DNA from 2 places in the Bradyrhizobium sp. AZCC 2176 genome. Region 2 is predicted to be linked to the other one. Evidence: predicted binding sites of a transcription regulator. Region 2 holds the regulator's gene; the other holds the start of a gene.
What was found. The regulator HrcA, encoded in region 2, represses chaperone genes, less so after heat shock. The targets are predictions, from matches to a motif close to GTTAGCACTCNCNNNNNGNGAGTGCTAAC.
Positions count from the first base shown of each region.

Region 1: the regulator HrcA is predicted to act here: its motif matches at 2,385-2,413, upstream of V1288_RS17115 (co-chaperone GroES).

Region 1 is NZ_JAZHRX010000001.1:3,681,302-3,685,536, reverse strand. Features, by position in the region: gene V1288_RS17130 (L,D-transpeptidase) at 1-418, opposite strand, end outside; gene V1288_RS17125 (protein phosphatase CheZ) at 726-1,502, shown strand; gene V1288_RS17120 (hypothetical protein) at 1,669-2,184, opposite strand; gene V1288_RS17115 (co-chaperone GroES) at 2,521-2,817, shown strand; gene groL (chaperonin GroEL) at 2,978-4,235, shown strand, end outside.
Region 2 is NZ_JAZHRX010000001.1:2,564,430-2,568,664, forward strand. Features, by position in the region: gene hemW (radical SAM family heme chaperone HemW) at 1-173, opposite strand, end outside; gene rdgB (RdgB/HAM1 family non-canonical purine NTP pyrophosphatase) at 166-795, opposite strand; gene rph (ribonuclease PH) at 807-1,520, opposite strand; gene hrcA (heat-inducible transcriptional repressor HrcA) at 1,679-2,767, shown strand; gene grpE (nucleotide exchange factor GrpE) at 2,886-3,491, shown strand; gene V1288_RS11865 (VOC family protein) at 3,498-3,932, opposite strand; gene V1288_RS11870 (helix-turn-helix domain-containing protein) at 4,143-4,235, opposite strand, start outside.

The DNA of each region.
Region 1 (4,235 bases), 1.1 Mb from region 2:
CGATGGTGCCCGCGCTTTCCTTGCCGTGATACTCGACCACCTGTTTTTCGTATTTCGGATCGAGCGGACGCTGTGCCGGATCGACCATCTCTTCCTCGTGGCGCATCGACTGCTGCGGATCCATCGGCGGCAAAAGCGCGCGCCGCCCGCCATATCCGTAGTCGGGCTGCGGCTGATAGGCCGGCGCTTGCTGATAGCGCCCGCCCTGCGGCGCGTCGCCGAACAGGAATTCGATGAAGCCGCCGCCCATGTTGGAGCGTTCGGCAGAGGCGATGCGCACCGGTGCGGGTTGTGCGGGCTGGCCTGCGTAGATCACGGCGGGGCCGGCCATTGGCGAGGCGTCGATCGCACTGGCCTCACTGGCGAAGCAAAGGCAAGACGCGCCCGCGAGGAGCGCAAGGGAGATTTTTCCGGACATCGACGTACTCTGTACTGTTCGTCATTTACGGGTTCGCGGCAGCGGCTCGACAAACGCCGTTGCACGCGATCAATACAAATCAAAACCTAATCGGTTTGGTAAACGGAAACGGCGTTTCGATTCACCACGACGACAATCGCGCGCTGATTTGTCCGGTAGCGTTTATTTTGCGTGAACGCGCATCCCTCATGGTTAATCGTTGGTATGCGGCCGCGGGCAAACCGCCACCACGACGCGTTCCGGCGTGAACCTCACGTTAAATCGCATCGGTTTAAAACACACGTGAAGTGAAGGGGTGGAAAAACTCATGTCGGTCAATCGCAAACGTTTTCGTATCGAACAAGCCATTCTGGGCGACGCGCCAATTGTCATGCCTGCCATCGAAGGCGGCGAGATCGGCCCGATGCATCGTGAGATCATGGCCGAGCTGCGCGCGATCCGTGCGCAGATGGCAGGCTTCGGCCACGCCCGTGACGGTTCGGCTGTCGCCACCGATATCGCACGCGAGACCGCCGATGCCCATGCGTTGCTGGAAACCTATCGCGCCCAGATCGAGCAGTGCGCGAAGCTGAAGGTCGAGCTCGATCTCATTCACGACGCCATCAACCGCACCAAGCGCGAAATCGCCACCCTGCACGGCAAGAGCTTTGACGGCCAGGAAATGGCCAAGGTCAATGGCGAGCTCGGCGCCGTCGTCGGCGGCACCGAACAGGCCACCCAGCAGATCCTCGAGGCTACCGAAGCGATCGATCAGGCGGCGACCGCGCTGTCCAAGAACATCTCGCCCGACCAGCAGAAGCTGCTCAGCGAGGACATTCAGGAACGCGTCGTCTCGATTTTCGAAGCCTGCAACTTCCAGGACCTCACCGGCCAGCGCATCAGCAAGGTGATGACCACGATGAAGTTCATCGAGCAGCACATCTACACGATGATGGACATCTGGGGCGGCGTCGACGCGATCAAGGCTCACGCCGCGCCGATCGTCGACACCCGCGAAGGCGACGCCAAGCTACTCAACGGCCCGAAGCTGGACGGCGACGCCGGCCACGCCTCGCAGGACGATATCGACGCCCTGTTCGATTGATCGGACTGGTTAACGCTGACTAAATAGAAACGCCGGCGAGACGCCGGCGTTTTTTATTTCCACGACCGTCACTGCTAGCGAAGCGAAGCAATCCATTCCCCCGCTTGCGGCGCGATGGATTGCTTCGTCGCTTCGCTCCTCGCAATGACGGAATTCCTTGGCCGCCTCACGCCCGCGGCGCGCAGCGGACATAGACCATGTTGCCGTAACGGACCGCGGCATCCTTGTCGATGAAGCGGGTGATCAGCACGCGGCCGTCGAACGAGACGATCTCGCGGTCCTGTTCGCCAGGGGTCGGGCCTGCCGGGCCGATATAGTTCTTGCCGCTCGGGCTGCCCTTGAGGCGCAGTTCCTGCGGGGTGGCCTGGTCGGCCAGATGCATGACCACGCCGCCCGACTGACCGGCGCTGATCACGTAGGGCTGCTTGCACTGGTCGCGCGCCATCTTTTCGGTCCGGGCCCGGTCATTGGGATTCTGGAACGAGGCGAGGCCCCAGCGGCCGACGATCTCGTCGGAGCGGATGGTGGCCGGCATATCGGGCGCAACGCCAGGCTCGGCGTCGGGAGGCGGACTGGACGACAGCGACGGCAGGCTCATGCTGCTGCACGCCGCCAGCAAGACCGTCAGCGCCGATGCGATCGCCAGATTGGCAACCGTACGCGCATTACGTGAACTGATCATCGCATTCCCCCGAGCAATTCCTGGCTGCTCCCGTCAAGCAGCCAACCGCAAAAAGTCTGCCGGAGCAATGACGTCCGTCAAAATTACGCCGCTGCACCGATCTGGTTTCCGTGGGAGCATCCTATATTGGCCTCAAGAAGGCCTTAACCCCCTTGTTTGCTTGACAGGATCAGCGCCAAGCCATATTCCCCGGCCCCACGTTTAGCACTCAAATACGAAGATTGCTAAGGATCGTGCTGTCCCGCCCGGGGCGGCGTCGAATACCCGGCATTCCCAGCCATTTTCGTGGCACAGACCTGAAACCACGCCTTCCACGGAACTTCAAGAGGAGACGTCATGGCTAAATCCAAATTCCGTCCGCTGCACGACCGCGTCGTGGTCAAGCGCATCGATGCCGAAGAGAAGACCAAGGGCGGTATCATCATTCCCGACAGCGCCAAGGAAAAACCGTCGCAGGGCGAAGTCACCGCCGTGGGCCCGGGCGGCCGCGACGAGGCCGGCAAGCTGATTCCGATCGACCTCAAGGTCGGCGACCGCGTGCTGTTCGGCAAATGGTCGGGCACCGAGGTCAAGCTCGACGGTGAGGAACTCCTGATCATGAAGGAGTCCGACATCATGGGCGTGCTGAGCTGAGACCAACCTGCATCACCGCACACCAGTCGTCATGCCCGGGCTTGACCCGGGCATCCATCCTCTTCGGAAGAGTGACGCGAAGGCGATGGATTGCCGGGTCAAGCCCGGCAATGACGAAAGAGCAGCGGCTGATTATCCCAATTTCAAGGAGCATATCCAAATGGCTGCCAAAGACGTTAAATTTTCCGGCGACGCCCGCGAGCGCATGCTGCGCGGCGTCGATGTTCTCGCCAATGCGGTGAAGGTGACGCTCGGTCCGAAGGGCCGCAACGTCGTGATCGAGAAGAGTTTTGGCGCACCCCGCATCACCAAGGACGGCGTCACCGTCGCCAAGGAAATCGAGCTCGAGGACAAGTTCGAGAACATGGGCGCGCAGATGCTGCGCGAAGTCGCCTCCAAGACCAACGACACCGCCGGCGACGGCACGACCACCGCGACCGTGCTGGCGCAGGCGATCGTGCGCGAAGGCGCCAAGTCGGTTGCCGCCGGCATGAACCCGATGGATCTGAAGCGTGGCATCGACATCGCGGTCCACGCGGTTGTCAAGGATCTCGAAAAGCGCGCCAAGCCGGTCGCCGCCTCTTCCGAGGTCGCCCAGGTCGGCACCATCTCGGCCAACGGCGACACCGCCATCGGCAAGATGATCGCCCAGGCGATGCAGAAGGTCGGCAATGAAGGCGTGATCACGGTCGAGGAGAACAAGTCGCTCGAGACCGAGGTCGACATCGTCGAAGGCATGAAGTTCGACCGCGGCTACCTGTCGCCCTACTTCATCACCAACGCCGAGAAGATGACCGCCGAGCTGGAAGACGTCTTCGTGCTCTTGCACGAGAAGAAGCTCTCCGGCCTGCAGTCGATGCTGCCGGTGCTGGAAGCCGTGGTGCAGTCCGGCCGTCCGCTTCTGATCATCGCCGAGGACGTCGAGGGCGAGGCGCTGGCGACGCTGGTGGTGAACCGCCTGCGCGGCGGCTTGAAGGTCGCCGCCGTCAAGGCGCCCGGCTTCGGCGATCGCCGCAAGGCGATGCTGGAAGACATCGCGATCCTGACCGGCGGTCAGCTCATCTCCGATGAGCTCGGCATGAAGCTCGAAAGCGTCACCATCAACATGCTCGGCCGCGCCGGCAAGGTGGTGATCGACAAGGAAAACACCACGATCGTCAAGGGGGCGGGCAAGAAGAAGGACATCGAAGCCCGCGTCACGCAGATCAAGGCGCAGATCGAGGAAACCACCTCGGACTACGACCGTGAGAAGCTGCAGGAGCGGCTGGCCAAGCTTGCCGGCGGCGTCGCCGTGATCCGCGTCGGCGGCGCGACCGAGGTCGAGGTCAAGGAGAAGAAGGACCGCGTCGAGGACGCCCTCAACGCGACCCGCGCGGCCGTGCAGGAAGGCATCGTGCCGGGCGGCGGCGTGGCGCTGC
Region 2 (4,235 bases):
GCTGTCGTCTCGATCTCGCGGGCAAACGCGCGGGCAAAACGTTCTTCGTCGATCGGCGCGTGGCGAACGTGGCTGTTGAAATCGCAATACGGGCATTTCGACAGGCAGAATGGCCAGTGCACGTAGACGCCGAAGGCGGCTCCCTTCGCGTAATGGCGTTCGGCGCTAGCCAAGGCAGATCTCCGCCAGTTTGACGAAGGCGCGCGCCCGGTGCGACAGGCCGAGGCCGAGCGGCGGCAGGCCGTGTTTCTCGATCGAGGTCATCTCGCCAAAGGTCCTGACGTGCCCGTCGGGCAGGAAAGCCGGATCATAGCCGAAACCGGCGGAGCCGCGCGGCGGCCAAACCAGAGTTCCGTCGGTGCGGGCCTCGACCTCTTCGAGGTGGCCGTCCGGCCAGGCAACGCACAGCGCGGACACGAAATGCGCTTTGCGCTTGTCCGGCGTGGTCGCACCGCGCTCCTGCAGCAGGCGCTCGATCCGGCTCATCGCCACCATGAAATCCTTGCCGTCTCCGGCCCAGCGCGCCGAGTAGATGCCGGGCGCGCCGTCCAACGCATCGACCACGAGGCCGGAATCATCGGCAAAGGCAGGGAGTTGCGCGGCTTTCGCGGCCGCAATCGCCTTGATCGCGGCATTGGCGCGAAAGGTCTGGCCGGTTTCCTCGGGTTCGCCTAGGCCCAGGTCGCCCGCGGAGATCACTTCGACGCCATGCGGCGCCAGCAGTTCCCGCATCTCGGCGAGCTTGCCGGGATTGTGGGTCGCGATCACGAGGGCGCCGGTGATTCGACGGTGCATGTGCGATCAGACTACGCGACGGCCAGTTTCTGCAAGTCCACCAGACGCGCGACACCCTTGCGCGCCAGTTCCATCAGGGCGAGGAACTCGTCCTGCGAGAACGGCGTCTTCTCGGCGGTGCCCTGCACCTCGATGATGCGGCCGTCGCCGGTCATGACGAAATTGGCGTCGGTCTCGGCCTCGGAATCCTCGGCATAGTCGAGGTCCAATACCGGCGTGCCCTGATAGATGCCGCAGGAGATCGCGGCGACGTTGTCGCGCAACACGTTGGCCTTGAGCATGTTGCGGCCTTTCATCCACGAAATGCAGTCGGCCAGTGCCACCCAGGCGCCGGTGATCGAGGCGGTGCGCGTGCCGCCATCGGCCTGGATCACGTCGCAGTCGACGGTGATCTGGCGCTCGCCGAGCGCTTCGAGGTCGACGGCTGCGCGCAGCGAGCGGCCGATCAGCCGCTGGATCTCGACGGTACGGCCGCCCTGCTTGCCGGCCGCGGCCTCGCGCCGGGTGCGTTCCAGCGTGGCGCGCGGCAGCATGCCGTATTCGGCCGTGACCCAGCCGCGGCCCTGGCCCTTCAGCCATGGCGGCAGCCGCTCCTCCAGTGTCGCGGTGACCAGCACATGGGTGTCGCCGAATTTCACCATGCAGGAACCTTCGGCGTATTTGACCACGCCGCGTTCCAGCGACACGGGGCGCAACTGATCAGGCGCACGGCGGCTTGGCCGCATGGGAAATCCTTTCGAAATCGAGCGAAAATTCGTTCGCGGTGCTTGTAGGTGGGGGCGTGCGCAGCGGCAAGGGCTTTTGGCCCGGTTTGGCAGGGAAACGGATGCTTGTCATTGGCCCGCCGGAGCGACAAATTAGGGGCTGTCCAAGGAGTTAAGCCGTGGCCCACCACGATCCGATTGGCCTGATCGCACCACCTGCCGGGCTTGCCCAGCTTAACGAGCGCTCGCGCGACATTTTTCGTCAAATTGTCGAGAGTTATCTCGCCACCGGCGAACCAGTCGGCTCGCGCAACATTTCGCGCCTGATCGCGATGCCACTGTCGCCGGCTTCCGTCCGCAACGTAATGTCGGATCTCGAAGCGCTCGGGCTGATCTATGCGCCGCATACCTCGGCGGGGCGGCTGCCGACCGAACTCGGCCTGCGCTTCTTCGTCGATGCGCTGATGCAGGTCGGCGACCTCACCGAGCCCGAGCGGGAATCGATCCAGAGCCAACTTGCTTCCGTTGGGCGCGCGCAATCGGTCGAGGCGGCGCTCGGCGAAGCGTTGACGCGGTTGTCCGGCCTCACCCGGGCCGCGGCCGTGGTGCTGACCGCCAAATCCAATTCGCGGCTCAAGCACATCGAGTTCGTCCGGCTCGAGCCGGAACGCGCACTGGTGGTGCTGGTCGGCGAAGACGGCCAGGTCGAAAACCGCGTGCTGACGTTGCCGCCCGGCGTCCCTTCTTCGGCGCTGACGGAAGCGACCAATTTCCTCAATGCGCGGATTCGCGGACGGACGCTGGCGGAAGCGCGGCTCGAGCTCGAAACCGCGCTGACGCAAAGCCGCGCCGAACTTGATCAACTGACCCAGAAGGTGATCGCGGCAGGCATCGCGAGCTGGTCCGGCGGCGAACATGAGGACCGGCAATTGATCGTGCGCGGCCACGCCAACCTGCTGGAAGACCTGCACGCGCTGGAGGATCTCGAACGCGTCAAGTCGTTGTTCGACGATCTCGAGACCAAGCGCGGCGTGATCGATCTGTTGGGTCGGGCCGAGCGTGCCGAAGGTGTCAGGATTTTCATCGGGTCGGAGAACAAGCTGTTTTCGCTGTCCGGTTCCTCCACCATCATTGCCCCCTATGGCGACGCCGCGGGCCGCATCGTCGGCGTTCTTGGCGTGATCGGGCCGACGCGGCTGAACTATGCAAGGGTGATTCCGACGGTGGATTACGCCGCCCGGATCGTCAGCCGGATGCTGGGCGGCTAACCGGCCCCAAATTGCCCTCAATCCGGTGTGGTTGCGCTTGATTTTCGGCCATTAAAGCACGATATCCCGCCTAACAAATCCCCATCGAACCAGATGCGTTTTTTGAGAAGGCAGTCTTATGACCGATCCCAACCGGCCGAATGATGACGCGGTGAAACCGGCCCAGACCGGCGAGCCCGTGGTCTCGAAACCCTACATCATGCCCGACGATCCCGAGGAAGGATCGAATGAGGCACTGACCAAGGAACTGGCCGAGGCGCGCGACAAGATGCTGCGCACGCTGGCGGAAATGGAAAACCTGCGCCAGCGCACGCGGCGCGAGGTGGCCGATTCCAAGATGTACGGCATCACCGGCTTTGCGCGCGACATTCTCGATATCGCCGACAATCTGCAGCGCGCGCTCGACGCGATCCCGGCCGAGGCCAGGGAGACCGCCGATCCCGGCATCAAAGCCTTCATCGAGGGCGTGGAACTGACCGAGCGCTCGCTGCTCAACACGCTGGAGAAGAACGGCGTCAAGAAGTTCGATCCGTCGGGCGAGAAGTTCGATCCCAACTTCCAGCAGGCGATGTACGAAGTGCCCGACCCGTCCGTCCCGTCCGGGACCGTGGTCCAGGTCGTGCAGGCCGGCTTCATGATCGGCGAACGCGTACTGCGCCCGGCGCTGGTCGCGGTGTCCAAGGGCGGCGCGAAGGTCGCGCCGGCCGCCGACGTCACGAACTGAGCCGGCTTACCCCTTCAGCGGTTTCTCACCGGTCTTCGGCCAGTAGCTGCCAAAACTCCAGAGATTGCCTTCCGGGTCCCGGCAGGCGAAGTCGCGGCTGCCATAGTCGGTGTTGTGCAATTCCATCTCGATCTTGGCGCCTGATGCCTTGACCCTGGCGTGCAGGGCGTCCGGATCGTCGACGGCGACGTAGAGCGCATCGGTGCGGCGGCCGTCGATGTCGCCGACAAGTTTGCCGTATTCGTCATCGCGGCTCTGGCCGAGCATCAGCAGCGAGGAGCCGTAGGCAAGCTCGGCATGTTGCACCGTGCCGTCCTTGCGGTAGACGACGTACTCGGTGAAGCCGATTACATCCTTCAGCCAGCGGATCATGGCCTCGGCATCGCGACAGCGCATCGTCGGATAGATGCGCGGCGGCTCGATTTCGCTTCGACTGGTCACGGAACAACTCCTCGCTAGTTGCAGCTCGCACCAATATGCGTAAGCACCGCCGCGCCGGCTTGAAGATTTGTTACCGGATGGCGGCCCGCGAGACGACGAACTCAACGAGGTTCTGGGCAACACCAACGAGCCGGCCGTTAAAGCCAAGTACGAAGCCATGTTGACGAAGCGCAGGCGTACTTAAGAACCGCGCGTCCGGACGGTCCAGGCTCACATCGAGCCGTCGAGCCCGTCCAGCGGCCTTTGCAGGCGGCTGTCAATGAGCGCCAGCCGGCGAGCCCACGCCGTCGGCGTTTCGCCGGC